2 regions of the Streptomyces sp. NBC_01142 genome follow, and region 1 is predicted to be linked to the other one. Evidence: riboswitches for the same ligand, from Rfam matches in the RefSeq annotation. Region 1 holds a riboswitch; the other holds the start of a gene.

Region 1 (7,082 bases):
CCTCCGGCGAGGGCGACCGGGCCCTGACCGACGGGCTGGCCCGGCTGGCCGGCTCCGGCCGGGTGCAGATGCCGGACCTGGAACTGCTGCCCGGCTCGTACGACCTGCCCGGCGCCCGTCTCCTCGACCTCGTCCAGGTCATGGACCGGATCAGGCGCGAGTGCCCCTGGTCCTCGCAGCAGACGCACGAGGGACTCGCCAAGTACGGCATCGAGGAGGCGTACGAACTCGTCGAGGCCATCGAGGACGGCGACCGCGACGAGCTGCGCGAGGAGCTCGGGGACGTACTCCTGCAGGTCGTCTTTCATGCGGCCATCGCGCAGGAGGACGAGGCCGAGCCGTTCTCCATCGACGACGTCGCCGGGACGATCGTCGAGAAGCTGATCCACCGCCACCCGCATGTCTTCGGCGACGCGACCGCCGAGACACCGGAGGAGGTCCGGGAGCACTGGCTCCGTACGAAGGCGATCGAGAAGCAGCGCGACTCGGTGACCGACGGCATCCCGCTCGGCCAGCCCGGCCTCGCGCTGGCGGCCAAGCTGGCTTCGCGGGTACGGACGGCGGGCCTCGAGGTGCCGCTGCCCGCCGGCGAGGGCATCGGGTACGCCCTGCTCGCACTCGCCGTCCGCGCGGAGGCGAACGGCGAGGACCCGGAGGCCGCCCTGCGCGCCGCCGCCCGCGCCTACCGGGACGCGGTCCGTGCCGCCGAGGGGCAGGAGTGAGCGCTCGGCCGGAGCTGTTCACCTGGGAGTTCGCCACCGATCCGTATCCGGCGTACGCCTGGCTGCGCGAGCACGAGCCGGTGCACAGAGCGACACTGCCCAGCGGGGTCGAGGCATGGCTGGTGACGCGGTACGCCGATGCCAGGCAGGCTCTCGCCGACCAGCGGCTGTCGAAGAATCCGGCGCACCACGCCGAGCCCGCGCACGCCAGGGGGAAGACGGGAATCCCGGGCGAGCGCAAGGCGGAGCTGATGACGCATCTGCTGAACATCGACCCGCCCGACCACACGCGGCTGCGGCGGCTCGTGTCGAAGGCGTTCACCCCGCGCCGGGTCGCCGAATTCGCCCCGCGGGTGCAGGAGTTGACCGACCGGCTCATCGATGGATTCATCGAGAAGGGGGAGGCTGACCTGATTCACGAGTTCGCGTTCCCGCTCCCCATCTATGCCATCTGCGACATGCTCGGTGTCCCGCGCGAGGACCAGGACGACTTCCGCGACTGGGCGGGCATGATGATCCGTCACGGTGGCGGGCCGCGCGGCGGAGTTGCCCGCTCGGTGAAGAAGATGCGCGGCTATCTCGCGGAGTTGATCCACCGGAAGCGGGTGGAGCCGGGTGACGACCTGATCTCCGGGCTGATCCGCGCCAGTGACCACGGCGAGCACCTCACCGAGAACGAGGCCGCGGCGATGGCCTTCATCCTTCTCTTCGCGGGCTTCGAGACGACGGTCAATCTCATCGGCAACGGGGTCTACGCGCTGCTGCGCAACCCGCAGCAGCGCGAGCGGCTCCAGGCCTCCCTGGCAAAGGGGGAGAGCGGTCTACTCGCCACCGGTGTCGAGGAGTTGCTGCGCTACGACGGGCCCGTGGAGCTCGCGACCTGGCGGTTCGCGACCGAGCCGCTCACGCTCGGCGGGGAGCGGATCGCGGCGGGCGATCCCGTACTGGTCGTCCTCGCGGCCGCGGACCGGGACCCGGAGCGCTTCACCGCTCCGGACACCCTCGATCTCTCCCGGCGCGACAACCAGCATCTGGGGTACGGGCACGGCATCCACTACTGCCTCGGCGCGCCGCTCGCGCGACTGGAGGGACAGACCGCACTCGCGACGCTGCTCAGCAGAATGCCGGACTTGAGGCTTGCGGGCGATCCGGCCGATTTGCGGTGGCGTGGGGGGCTCATTATGCGTGGATTGCGCACGCTGCCGGTGGAGTTCACCCCTTCGCGCATCTGACGTATATCTGACGCTGCGTCAAAACTGTGACTTCCGCGTGATCTCCGCTGTATCGACTTGTGACTCGCGTTCGATGCGGCTACCTTCACCGTCGTCTCGGCAGTTACGCGAAAGGCAACCGCATGCGCTCCGGCAATGGCCGTCATCGTCGTCCCCGCCAGGCTCCGGCCCTCGTCGTCGCGGCAGGGGTGACGGGATCGGCCATCGCGATCCCGCTGCTCGGCGCGACCTCGGCGTCCGCCGCCGACGCCTCCATGTGGGACCGCGTCGCGGAGTGCGAGAGCGGCGGCATGTGGAGTGCCGACCTTGGCAACGGGTACTACGGCGGGCTGCAGTTCTCGCAGGAGACCTGGCAGAGCTTCGGCGGTACGACGTACGCGCCCCGAGCCGATCTCGCCAGCCGCTCCCAGCAGATAGCGGTCGCGGAGAAGATCCTCGCCGCGCAGGGCCCCGAGGCGTGGCCCAGCTGCTCGCCGATCGCCGGGCTGACGGACGACGGTGCCGACACCGGCGTCGACCCGGGCGGCCTGCCGTCGGATGGGCAGAGCACTCCGGCGAAGCCGTCCGCCCCCGCCGGGTCGGCCACACCCGAGAAGGCCACCGAGCCCTCCGGGTCCGCTGAGCCGTCGACCGAGCCCTCGCCCGCCGGGTCGGACACGCCCAAGAAGGCCACCGAGCCGGCCAGGCCCGCCGAGTCGGCCGCACCCGACTCCGCCGAGGCGGGCACGGATGCCGGCAGCGGCAAGCACCGCGGCGGGCCCGCCCCGGAGAAGGTCGAGCCGGGCAATACGGACAATGAGCGCGAAACGGGTCGTCATGCCTCGCGAGGTGACGGTCCGGCGCGTGACACGGCCGGCGTCGCGGACGTCGATCCCGGCGAGTACACCGTCCGCCCCGGCGACAGTCTCTGGGCCATCGCCGACGAGCGTGAGGTGCCCGGCGGCTGGTCCGCGATCTACGAGGCGAACGAGCAGGCCCTCGGTGCGGATCCCGACCTCATCCTCCCTGGCCAGAGCCTCGATCTGGACCTGAAGTAGCGGCAGTTCGCGGTCTTATGTCCGGTTCTGTGTAAGTGAGACAAGGGTCTCTTTGCCCCAACTGGTGCAGCTTGCCCGGCGGAACCGCTGCTTCCGCCCCTCACCTGCGGAAACGAGAGTTCCCCGAGTGGCGAGATGGGTGTTTTCTCCCCGATGTTCCTCTTTTGAACATCGGGGAGCGCTGTGTTTACGGTCGGAACCGCTCGCCACCGCGGGCACCACTGACCGTCACGCCGAATCCTGCCGTCGGTCGGGGGGAGTACTCGTCGCTCAGAGCGCCGAAGGCAGGAGCGGGGGACCCAAGGTAAGCGCCGGACCCGGCCGTTGAGGATGAACGGCCGATCACGGCTTGGGGTGAAGCTGCGCGCTGGACGCGCGGCCGGGCAACTCACTTGGCCCGAACCCGACAGCTCACCTCGTAGGCGTCGGTGAGGAGAAGTTCCATGCTGCGTTTCAGCAATGGCAAGCACCGTCGCCCGACCGTTTTCCATCGCGCTTCCCGTATCGCCGCGCTCGCCGGTGTCGCCGGTGCGGCCGTGGCCGCCCCGCTGCTCGGCGCGACCTCCGCCTCCGCCGCGACCACGTCCGAGTGGGACCAGGTCGCCCAGTGCGAGGCCGGCGGCAACTGGTCCATCAACACCGGCAACGGCTACTACGGCGGCCTGCAGTTCTCGTCCTCCACCTGGGCCGCGTACGGCGGCACCGCCTACGCCGCGTCGGCCGACCAGGCCTCCAAGTCCCAGCAGATCGCGGTCGCCGAGAAGGTCCTGGCCGGCCAGGGCAAGGGTGCCTGGCCGAGCTGTGGCGTGGGCCTGTCCAACGCCGCCAACGACGGCGGCTCCGCCGAGCCGTCCCAGGCCCCGGCCCCGGCTCCCGCCCCGGAGCGCGCCGAGGCCCCGACCACCCGCTCCGAGCGCGCCGAGGCCCCCGCCCCGGCCGCGAAGCCCGCCGCCAAGGGCTTCGAGAAGGGCGACGGCGAGTACAAGGTCAAGGCCGGCGACACCCTCGGCACGATCGCCGAGGAGAAGAAGGTCGAGGGCGGCTGGAAGAAGCTGTTCGACCTGAACAAGGACATCGTCGACGACGCCGACGTGATCTACCCGGGCCAGCAGCTCCACCTGAGCTGACCCCCGGGCCCCAGAGCCCCCCGGTCCGGCGCCTATTCCCCCGTACGCGCCGGGCCGGGGTTTTGCCTGTCAGCGGCACGCGAACCCATTACCGGCAGGTAGGTTCGGTGCGCTTTCTCCCGTACGCGGCTGTTCATGCGCTTTTTCGTCCCAGGGGGCGGGCATCGGCCGGCTGATGTCCCGGAGCCGGTTAGGCTCTTGCCGCAAGGCCAATGAGACCCTGCACCTCATAGCGTCACATCCCATAAGGAGATGCTCGTGCCGTCCATCGACGTCGTCGTAGCCCGGGAAATCCTGGACTCCCGAGGCAACCCCACGGTCGAGGTCGAGGTTGGCCTCGACGACGGCAGCACGGGTCGTGCTGCTGTTCCCTCCGGCGCCTCCACCGGTGCGTTCGAGGCTCTCGAGCTCCGCGACGGTGACCAGAACCGCTACCTCGGCAAGGGTGTCGAGAAGGCCGTCCTCGCCGTCATCGAGCAGATCGGCCCGGAGCTCGTCGGCTACGACGCCACCGAGCAGCGCCTGATCGACCAGGCGATGTTCGACCTGGACGCCACCCCGGACAAGTCCTCCCTCGGCGCCAACGCCATCCTCGGCGTCTCCCTCGCCGTGGCGCACGCCGCCTCCGAGGCCTCCGACCTGCCGCTCTTCCGCTACCTCGGCGGCCCGAACGCGCACCTGCTGCCCGTTCCGATGATGAATATCCTCAACGGTGGGTCGCACGCCGACTCCAACGTGGACATCCAGGAGTTCATGATCGCGCCGATCGGCGCGGAGTCCTTCTCCGAGGCCCTGCGCTGGGGCGCCGAGGTCTACCACACCCTCAAGTCCGTCCTGAAGACCAAGGGTCTGTCCACCGGTCTCGGTGACGAGGGCGGCTTCGCGCCGAACCTCGACTCCAACCGCGCCGCCCTGGACCTCATCCTCGAGGCCATCAAGCAGGCCGGTTACGTCCCGGGCAAGGACATCGCGCTCGCGCTCGACGTCGCCGCGTCCGAGTTCTACAAGGACGGCTCGTACGAGTTCGAGGGCAAGTCCCGCTCGGCCGCCGAGATGACCGAGTACTACGAGGAGCTCGTCGCGGCGTACCCGCTCGTCTCCATCGAGGACCCGCTCTTCGAGGACGACTGGGCCGGCTGGAAGGTCCTCACCGACAAGCTGGGCACCAAGGTCCAGATCGTCGGCGACGACCTCTTCGTCACCAACCCGGAGCGTCTGGCCCGCGGCATCGAGGACGGCGCCGCCAACGCGCTGCTCGTCAAGGTCAACCAGATCGGCTCGCTGACCGAGACCCTGGACGCCGTGGAGCTCGCGCAGCGCAGCGGCTTCAAGTGCATGATGTCCCACCGCTCCGGCGAGACCGAGGACGTCACCATCGCCGACCTGGCCGTCGCCACCAACTGCGGCCAGATCAAGACCGGCGCCCCGGCCCGCTCCGAGCGCGTCGCCAAGTACAACCAGCTGCTGCGCATCGAGGAGATCCTCGACGACGCCGCGGTGTACGCCGGGCGCAGCGCCTTCCCCCGGTTTCGCTCGTCGAACTGATTGAGCGGGGCAAGGGCTGAGCGCTAGCCAGTCGTACGTACGTCCCCGGCCGCGGTCCCGTACCGTGTCCGGGGACGTACGCGCGTAATGGGAGGGCGAGACCATGGCACGCAGAGGGGACCGGGACCGGTTCTCCACAGCGACCAGCCTGCGGCTGCTCGGTGAGCAGACCGCCGCCCGCGTCTACCGTTCCCAGAACCGCCGGCAGGCCCGCCGCTCCCGGCTCACCGGCCGGGCGGCCTTCCTTGCGCTGATCGTCTGCTCCCTGGTTGTCGCGCTCGCGTATCCGATGCGTCAGTACGTCTCCCAGCGTGCCGACATCGCCGACCAGGAGCGCCGCATCGACGAGGCCCGGGAGGTGGTGGAGCAGCTCCGGGACGAGAAGGCGCGCCTCCAGGACGACATGTACATCCAGCGGCTGGCCCGTGAGCACCTCCATCTCGTGCATCCGGGGGAGACCGGCTACATCATGATCGGCTCCGAGGCCGCCGAGAGGCGCCGTTCCGAAGAGGGGGCGGCGGACCGCCCCTGGTACTCGAACGTCTGGGACGGCGTCGACAAGGCCGACCGCAAGCAGCACCCGTAACCCCGAGCACCACCCGTGGCGCACGTAGCCCCCGTTGAACCGCAGATCCGCAGGATCCGCAGAACCCCAGAGCAGCAGAAGCGAACAAGGCAGGCATGGAAACCCCTCCTCCCACCACCGACCCGACCGAGCCGACCGACGCGGACATCGCCGCGTTCAAGGAGCAGCTCGGCCGCCCGCCGCGCGGTCTGCGCGCGATCGCGCATCGCTGCCCGTGCGGACAGCCGGATGTCGTCGAGACCGCTCCGCGCCTCCCCGACGGCACCCCGTTCCCGACGCTGTACTACCTGACCTGCCCGCGGGCGGCGTCGGCGATCGGCACGCTCGAGGCGAACGGCGTCATGAAGGAGATGACCGAGCGTCTGGCGAACGACCCGGAGCTGGCCGCCGCGTACCGCGCCGCTCACGAGGACTACATCGCGCGCCGCGACGCCATCGAGGTGCTGCAGGGCTTCCCCAGTGCGGGCGGCATGCCCGACCGCGTGAAGTGCCTGCATGTTCTCGTCGGCCACTCGCTGGCGGCCGGCCCGGGCGTCAATCCGCTGGGCGACGAGGCGATCGCCATGCTCCCCGAGTGGTGGAGCAAGGGGCCGTGCGTGACTCCGTGCGCGAGCGTCGGGGAAAACGCAAAAGAAGACGCAGAAGACGCAGCAGAAGACCTGGGACAAGGGGACAAGCAGTGACCCGGGTCGCCGCGATCGACTGCGGTACGAACTCCATCCGCCTCCTCGTCGCCGATGCCCACCCCGATACGGGGGAGCTGGTCGACCTCGACCGGCGGATGACCATCGTCCGGCTGGGCCAGGGCGTGGACCGGACCGGGAGGCTCGCGC
Region 2 (7,082 bases), 550 kb from region 1:
ATGTCACCGTTCGCGCATCCGCTCTTCACCGTGCTCACGGGTATCGGCTTCGGGATCGCCGCGCTCGCCGCGCAGCGCCAGAGGATCCGCCGGGTCGTCCTGCCGCTGCTGGGACTCGCCCTCGCGATGGGCATGCACGCCCTGTGGAACGCCTCGGCGTCACTCTTCGGCCCGTGGGGGTTCTACGCCGTGTACGGGGCGTTCATGGTCCCCGCCTTCGGCCTGCTGACCTGGCTGGCGATCTGGACGCGGCAGCGCGAACTGCACACGATATCCACCGAACTGCCCGCGTACGCCGCGGCCGGCTGGCTGACGGATGCGGAGCCGCGCGCCCTCTCCTCCATGCGGGCGCGCACGATGGCGCGCGACTTCGCCCGGCACAGGTACGGACCGGCCGCCGCGCACACCGTGTCGGAGTACGAGCGGTTCGCGACCTCCCTGGCGTTTCTGCGCCATCGGGCCCGCCGGGGTGCGGCGGGCCCGGACTTCATGGCGCGCGAGCAGGAACTGCTGCACCACCTGTGGCAGCGCAAGGAGGCGGCCGGTCCGGCGCTCACGTACGCGGCGCGGGCGACGGGCCGGGTGCGGGTGCCGCCGCCGCACCGCGACTACAGCGGCCACAACCCGTACCGCTACTAGCTACTCCCGACCCGGCCCGTACGGCCACTACGCCCCGTCCCGCCCGTCGCCCCGTCCCGCCCGCTACGGGGCAGCGGCCGCCGTCAGCTCGGCCAGCTCCTCCGCCGTCAGCTCCAGGTCCGCGACGGCCAGCAGGGCGGGCAGCTGCTCCACCCTGCGGGCCGAGGCGATCGGCGCGGCGACCGTCGGCTGCGCGGCCAGCCAGGCCAGCGCAACAGTCGCGATCTCGGCGCCGCGCGCCCCGGCCACGGTGTCGAGCGCGGCGAGCACCTTGAGGCCCCGATCCGTCTGCAGGTGCCTGGCCGCACTCCCGGCCCGCGGGCTGTCCACCGACGTATCCGGCCGGTATTTGCCGGTGAGGAAACCGGACGCGAGCGCGTAGTAGGGGACGGCGGCGAGTCCGGCGCGGGCGGCCGTGTCCTGGAGCTCCCCCTCGTAGGTCTCCCGGGAGACGAGGTTGTAGTGCGGCTGCAGCGCGACGTAGCGAGCGAGCCCCTCGCGCTCCGAGAAGTCCAGCGACGCCTGCAGCCGTTCGGCACTGAGGTTGGAGGCGGCTATGGCGCGCACCTTGCCCTCCCTCACCAGCTGGTCGAGGGCGATGATGATCTCCTCGACCGGGACGGACGGGTCGTCGAAGTGCGTGTAGAACAGGTCGATGCGGTCGGTACGGAGCCGGCTCAGCGACGCCTCGGCCGCGGCCTTGATCGTCGTGGCGGAGAGGCCCCTGTACTGGGGGTGGGCGCCGACCTTGGTGGCGACAACGATCTCGGAGCGGTTGCCACGCGCGGCCAGCCAGTCGCCGATGACGGTCTCGGACTCGCCACCTGCGTTGCCCGGCACCCACGAGGAGTAGCTGTCGGCGGTGTCGATGAAGTTGCCGCCCGCGGCGGTGTAGGCGTCGAGTACGGCGAAGGACTGCGCCTGGTCGGCCGTCCAGCCGAAAACGTTGCCGCCGAGGGCGAGCGGGAACACGGCGAGGTCGGAGGAGCCGAGGGTACGGAGTGACATCATGCGTTGATCAACGGCCGTACCAGGGCGGGCTATTCCGGCCGGCGGGCCCGCACAGCCCGGCAGCCCTGGCGTCGGGGGTGTACGCCAGGGCTGCCGGGGAATACGAGAGCTGCGCGCGGCACCACGAAGGCTGCCGTAGTGCCGGAGTGCTCACATGCCGTGGAGACAGGTACTCGGACAAGTCCCCGGGCAGGGACAGGGACTCAGACGGAGAGGCCCATGCCGCGCAGCCACGCCATCGGGTCGACGCCGTCGCCGGACGCCGTGTGAACCTCCAGGTGGAGGTGCGGCCCTGTCACATTGCCGGTGGCGCCCACGCGACCGATGACATCGCCGGTGCCGACCTTCTGCCCGACGCTGACGGCGATTGAGGACTGGTGGCTGTACGAGACCTCCGTACCGTCCTCGAGCTCCAGCACCGTGTGGTAGCCGTACGAGCCGGACCAGCCCGCCGACTTGACGGTGCCACCGTGCACGGCCTTGAGTGGCGTGCCCGTCGGGGCGGCGAAGTCGAGACCCGTGTGATACCCGGAGGACCACATCGAACCGGACTGACCGAAGGTAGAGGTGATCGTGTACGAGGAGAGCGGGACGGCGTAGCTCTTGGCAAGCTCGGCGAGCCGATCAGCCTCGGCCTTGGCCGCCGCGGCCTCCTCGGCCTTCCGCTTCTCGGCCTCGACCTTGGCCTCCGCCTCGCTCTGCTGCTTCCTCGCCTCGGACGCGGCTTTCTCGGCGGCGAGCTTCTCAGCGGCTGCCTTCGCTTCGGCGTCCGCCTCGGCCTGCTGCTGCTCGGCCTGCTGGAGGATGCGGGCGCGCAGTGCCTCACCCGCGCTGCTCGAGCCTTGGTCCGCTACGCCCGTGGTGCCCGAGCCGGTGTCGGCGGCAACCGTCATGGCGGTGAGCGGGGCGGCGTTCGCGATCCCCGCATCGCCGTCGGCGTCGTCGGACATCAGGGAGCCCACGCCCGGCAGGGACTTGGCGTCGGGGAGGTTGTCCGAGATCGAGTCGGGAAGCGAGATGGAGACCGCAGGCTTGTCCTGCGCGGTGGCGATGCCGCCCGCGCCGACCGCTGCGATCACACCGACGCCGAGGACCGTGGAGCTACGCGCGAGTCCGCCGCGCTGCTTCAGGACACGGTGCCGACCGCGCACCGGACGGACGGAGTCCTCGGTGGGGTTCCATTCCTCCCAAGTCCGCTCCGCTCCCTCGTCACCGAAGTAGTCAGTCGCGAAGGGTGCTTCGGGGGCAGGTTTGTTGGACGCCACGGAGGCGTGCTCCTTTCCTTCCTTCTCGCCTACCGGGTTAGCTGACGGGTTCGGAGCAGGAAGGTCTCCTACGAGCGCCTCGGCCGCCGAAAAAAAGCGGCAAAGAATGCCCGATTCACCCCAATTGGTGGTTCCCCGGTTCCCTTGCGGGATTCGGCGCGTGCGCACGGTGCCGTCTCTTGCGACGACTGGGACGACCGCGCTGCGTTATCGAACGTTAATAGACTCGGGGGCCGGATTCCAAGCTGTTCCGAGTGATCATTAACGACTTTGATCACGACTTACCGGGACACAAGGGGCCGGAAGCGGGCGACTTGATCGCCCCTCAGGCAGGCTCCGTATCTGACGGTGCATCACATGCTATGCGGAGGGGTATCTTCCGACTACGCACCGTGCGGATCTGCTGATCCTCAGGTCTGCTGATCCTCAGGTCTCCCGCTCCTCGGCCCTGTCCGCCGTGCCGACCCGGACGGTCGTTTCGGCTTTGACGACCGGCACGGTCCTGCGGCGGTCCTGCTGCCCTTCCGCGGGGCGGCTGACCGCCAGCAGCGCCATGTCGTCCGTGGACCGGCCACCCGTGTACCGGCGCACGTCGGCGACCAGCGCGTCCAGCAGCTCCTCCGGCCCGGGAAAGATCCGGCCGCCGAGCCGCCCGGCGGGGTCGTAGAAGACGCCGTCCGCGTCGCGCGCCTCGGAGAGCCCGTCCGTGTAGAGGAGCAGCGTGGCCCCGGCGGGGTACGGATGCTCCTCGGCCCGGTCCGGCAGCATCCCCAGGTCGCCCATCCCCAGCGGCAGCGCGGCCACGGTCGGCTCCAGCATGTCCAGGTCCCCGTCCGCGTACAGCATCAGCGGCTGCGGATGCCCCCGGTTCACCACCCGCACCACGCCCCCGCCGCGCGGGACCTCGGCGAGTACGGCCGTGGTGAACCCCTCGAAGATGTCAAGGGTGTCCCGCCGTGTCCCCTCACGGGCCAGGGCACGCTCCAGTCGCTCGGCAACGCCCTCCAGCGACCTCTCCTGCTCGGCGGCCTCCCGGAACGCCCCGATGACGACGGCCACCGCCTCGACTGCCTCCATCCCCTTGCCGCGGACGTCGCCCACGACCAGCCGCACGCCGTACGGGGTGTCCTGTACGGCGAAGAGGTCGCCGCCGATGAACGCGTCCGCCTGCGCCGCCTCGTACCGCGCGGCGACCTGCAACCCGCCGATCCGGTCGACGGGGGTGGGCAGCACGGCACGCTGGGCGGTCTCGGCGATGACGCGGGCGGAGGCGAGCCGCTCGCCGCTGCGCATCACGACCCTGTTGATGAGCAGCGCGAACCCGGCGACGGTCAGCACGGTGAACAGCTCGGTGTACGCCGGGACGCGGCCGATGGTGCCGTTGTAGATGTGCAGGCCGAGCACGGCCGCGACCGCCGCGATGCCGGTCAGCAGGGTGGTGCGCCAGGAGAAGAAGGGGGCGGCGATCAGCGGAGCGGCCGAGAAGAGCGGCGCGGCCGTGAACTGGGGCGGGGTCGCGAGGTCGTAGACCAGCCCGCCGATGATCAAGAGTGTGGGCAGCGCCCGGACGAAGCGGCGAGCCTTGTTGATGCCGGCCTTGTCTCGCTGCCCCACCGCTGTTCTCCTGCCAGTCCACCCACGGCCACGGCTGCGGACGGAACCGCGCCCTTCGCCCTACCCAGGCTGGCCGCAGCGGCGCCGGGCGGCGACTCGCCTTCGGCCAAGTGGGCGACAGGAGATGGGGACGGACGGAAGCGTACGGGGGGGCAGCCTGGGGCGTACGGGAGCAGACGAGCGCGTACGGGCCAGGGCCGGAGCGCACGGAGCACGGCGCCCAGCCGACTCCGGTCGGCTCCGATCGGCCCCGTCGGCACCGGTCAGCTGCAGTCAGCCGCGGTCCACCCCGAGGGCAATGACCCCGACCAGGCCGGCGGGCGCGAGCACGCGCCCGTCGCCGCCACCGCCACCGCCGCCGGCGCCCTGCCAGACACCGATCAGCAGGGCGCAGAGGGCGAGCAGCGCCGCGACGGCAGAAGCCGTCCGGGCCGCCACCTCACCATCCTGATCACGCCGAACATCCCGAACGCATTGATCACTCATAGCGCACGCGACACTACTCCACGCATTCACGGGACGGCATACGACAACGGCCCGGCACTCTCATCGAGTGCCGGGCCGTAGCCTGCAAGTAGCGGGGACAGGATTTGAACCTGCGACCTCTGGGTTATGAGCCCAGCGAGCTACCGAGCTGCTCCACCCCGCGTCGGTAAACACAACCTTACGCCATCCGGAGCAAGATCCACACCATTGATGAGTACGAACGCTCTGTCGCCCCTCCTGCCACTCCGCCACCATGCTCCGCATGGGGGAAATCGTGAGGGAGAGCAGGGAGCAGAGCCAGCAGGGTGAGCGGGGCGAGAAGACCTGGGCCCTGACTGCGGGACATCTGCTGCTCGTCTGGTTCTTCGGTTCGGCGGTGGCGCCCGCCCTGGGTTTCGCGATAGTCGGCGCCGGGTGGGGCGGCGGCATGCCCGCAGCGCTGATCACCCTGCTCGTCGGCGGGCCGGTCGCGGTCGCGGCGCTGGCCGCGCTGGGCCGGCTCGCACGCGGCATGGTGCCGCTCTGCGCGACGACAGGCGGCCTCATCGGCTGGGCGGTGACCGTCTTCGCAGGCGGCACGCTGGGTGCGATCGCCGGGGCGGCCGCGTGGACGACGGAGGAATTCGGCAGGGGCAGCGCCGAGGTGCTCATTCCGCTGAGCGGCATCCCGTATGCGCTGACCGCCGCGTTCTTCGTCCCGGGCCGGGCCGTACGCCTCACCTCGGCGGCCGCGCTCGCCGGGACCCTGGCCTTCGCCGCGTACACCCTCCACCAGGCGCGTGAACGCGACACGTTGAACGAACTCCTCGCGGGCGACCCACTCTCCCGCGAACAGCGCCTGCTCATCGACCCGCCCGGCGACTACGAGTTCGAGGAGGACAGCGGCACCCTCGGCCCGACCGATTTCCGCGTCCACTTCACGGCGGGCGGCGGACAGGGCGCGTCTCCCGGATTCCCCTACCAGGTCACCGAACGCCGGGACGGCGACTGCCCCGAGGACCTGCCCGGCCGGATCAGCTGCGAGGACGTCGGTGACGGTTTCACCGTGGTCACCCAGCGACACGACGACGGGGATGTGTGGTCGTACGTCCATCTGCGTCGCGGCGGGCTGCTGTTGGCGGCGCGTACGGCCCCGGGACTGGGCGTACCGGAGTTGCGCGCCGCCCTCGCGGCGGCGCGTCCGGCGACGGACGACGAGCTGTTGCGGGTTCTGCGCGAGTGAGGGTCGCCGGCCGCCGGCTCACCCGGCGGGGTGAGGTCGCGCCGCCCGGCTCGCCCGCGCTGGTCGCTCGCCCGCGCTATTCGGCGATCTCTGTCCGTTCCCACCACTCGTAGACAGGCAGCCGTCCCTCCGGGCCCTCCTGATGCCGCGCGGTGACCTTGAAGTGCTCGTACCCGCCGCGGTGCGGAATCTTCAGCTCTTGTCCGGGAGGGGTGATCGGAACGATCCGCTCGGGCAGATCGTCCGGACCACCCTCGAGGACTGCCTTGTTTGCCATACCCCAGTCTTGCCACCCACGGGGCCCGCGCGCACGTCGGACCGGCGGACGGGGTACGCGGGGCGGCCGGCGCAGCAAACCCTTCGGGCACTGGGACAGCTGACCGACCAGGTCCGGCCGTCCTCACCACTGTCTACGCCGACGCGATGCGGGAGACCTTCGAGGGCCCGCTGAACGTGCTGGGCCTCTCCACAGGCGGGTCCCTCGCCCTCCAGCTCGCCTCCGACAGCCCCGAGCTGGTCGACCGTCTGGTCCTGGGTGGTACGGCCTGCGCTCTCGGACCGGTCGGCAAGCGGGCGCAGCGCGCCTACATCGAGCGCGCACGCCGGGGCGAGCGTCCGAGTCCCGCGCCGGCCGAGATGCTCACCGAGTCGGTGATCGGCCGGATGCTGCTCAAGGGGCCGCCGTGGCTCATGAACGGCCGGAAGGACCACGCCGATGCCGCCACCATGATGGGCGCCGAGGACGGTTTCGACCTGCGTGGCCGACTGATCAGGCCTCATGAAGGCCCTGACCACTCATCTGGCGGGGGCCTTCGATTCATTTCAGACGGCGCTCACAGGACGAT

The links. Region 1 has a riboswitch for cyclic di-AMP ahead of OG883_RS27905 (transglycosylase family protein). Riboswitches for the same ligand answer to the same signal wherever they lie in the genome.
Region 2: another riboswitch for cyclic di-AMP. It lies ahead of OG883_RS30515 (M23 family metallopeptidase); the one in region 1 lies ahead of OG883_RS27905 (transglycosylase family protein).

The regions. Positions count from the first base shown of each region.
Region 1 covers NZ_JAPEOR010000002.1:2,306,302-2,313,383, reverse strand. Annotated here, with positions in the region: gene OG883_RS27920 (nucleoside triphosphate pyrophosphohydrolase) at 1-722, shown strand, start outside; gene OG883_RS27915 (cytochrome P450) at 719-1,954, shown strand; gene OG883_RS27910 (transglycosylase family protein) at 2,077-2,991, shown strand; cyclic di-AMP (ydaO/yuaA leader) riboswitch at 3,258-3,431, shown strand; gene OG883_RS27905 (transglycosylase family protein) at 3,435-4,118, shown strand; gene eno (phosphopyruvate hydratase) at 4,371-5,663, shown strand; gene OG883_RS27895 (septum formation initiator family protein) at 5,767-6,249, shown strand; gene OG883_RS27890 (DUF501 domain-containing protein) at 6,345-6,932, shown strand; gene OG883_RS27885 (Ppx/GppA phosphatase family protein) at 6,929-7,082, shown strand, end outside.
Region 2 covers NZ_JAPEOR010000002.1:2,860,523-2,867,604, forward strand. Annotated here, with positions in the region: gene OG883_RS30505 (PrsW family intramembrane metalloprotease) at 1-639, shown strand, start outside; gene OG883_RS30510 (aldo/keto reductase) at 703-1,650, opposite strand; gene OG883_RS30515 (M23 family metallopeptidase) at 1,854-2,915, opposite strand; cyclic di-AMP (ydaO/yuaA leader) riboswitch at 2,927-3,084, opposite strand; gene OG883_RS30520 (PP2C family protein-serine/threonine phosphatase) at 3,342-4,529, opposite strand; gene OG883_RS30525 (hypothetical protein) at 4,803-4,967, opposite strand; tRNA gene OG883_RS30530 (tRNA-Met) at 5,105-5,178, opposite strand; gene OG883_RS30535 (hypothetical protein) at 5,278-6,237, shown strand; gene OG883_RS30540 (DUF5988 family protein) at 6,314-6,514, opposite strand; gene OG883_RS30545 (alpha/beta hydrolase) at 6,661-7,082, shown strand, end outside; gene OG883_RS30550 (hypothetical protein) at 7,071-7,082, opposite strand, start outside.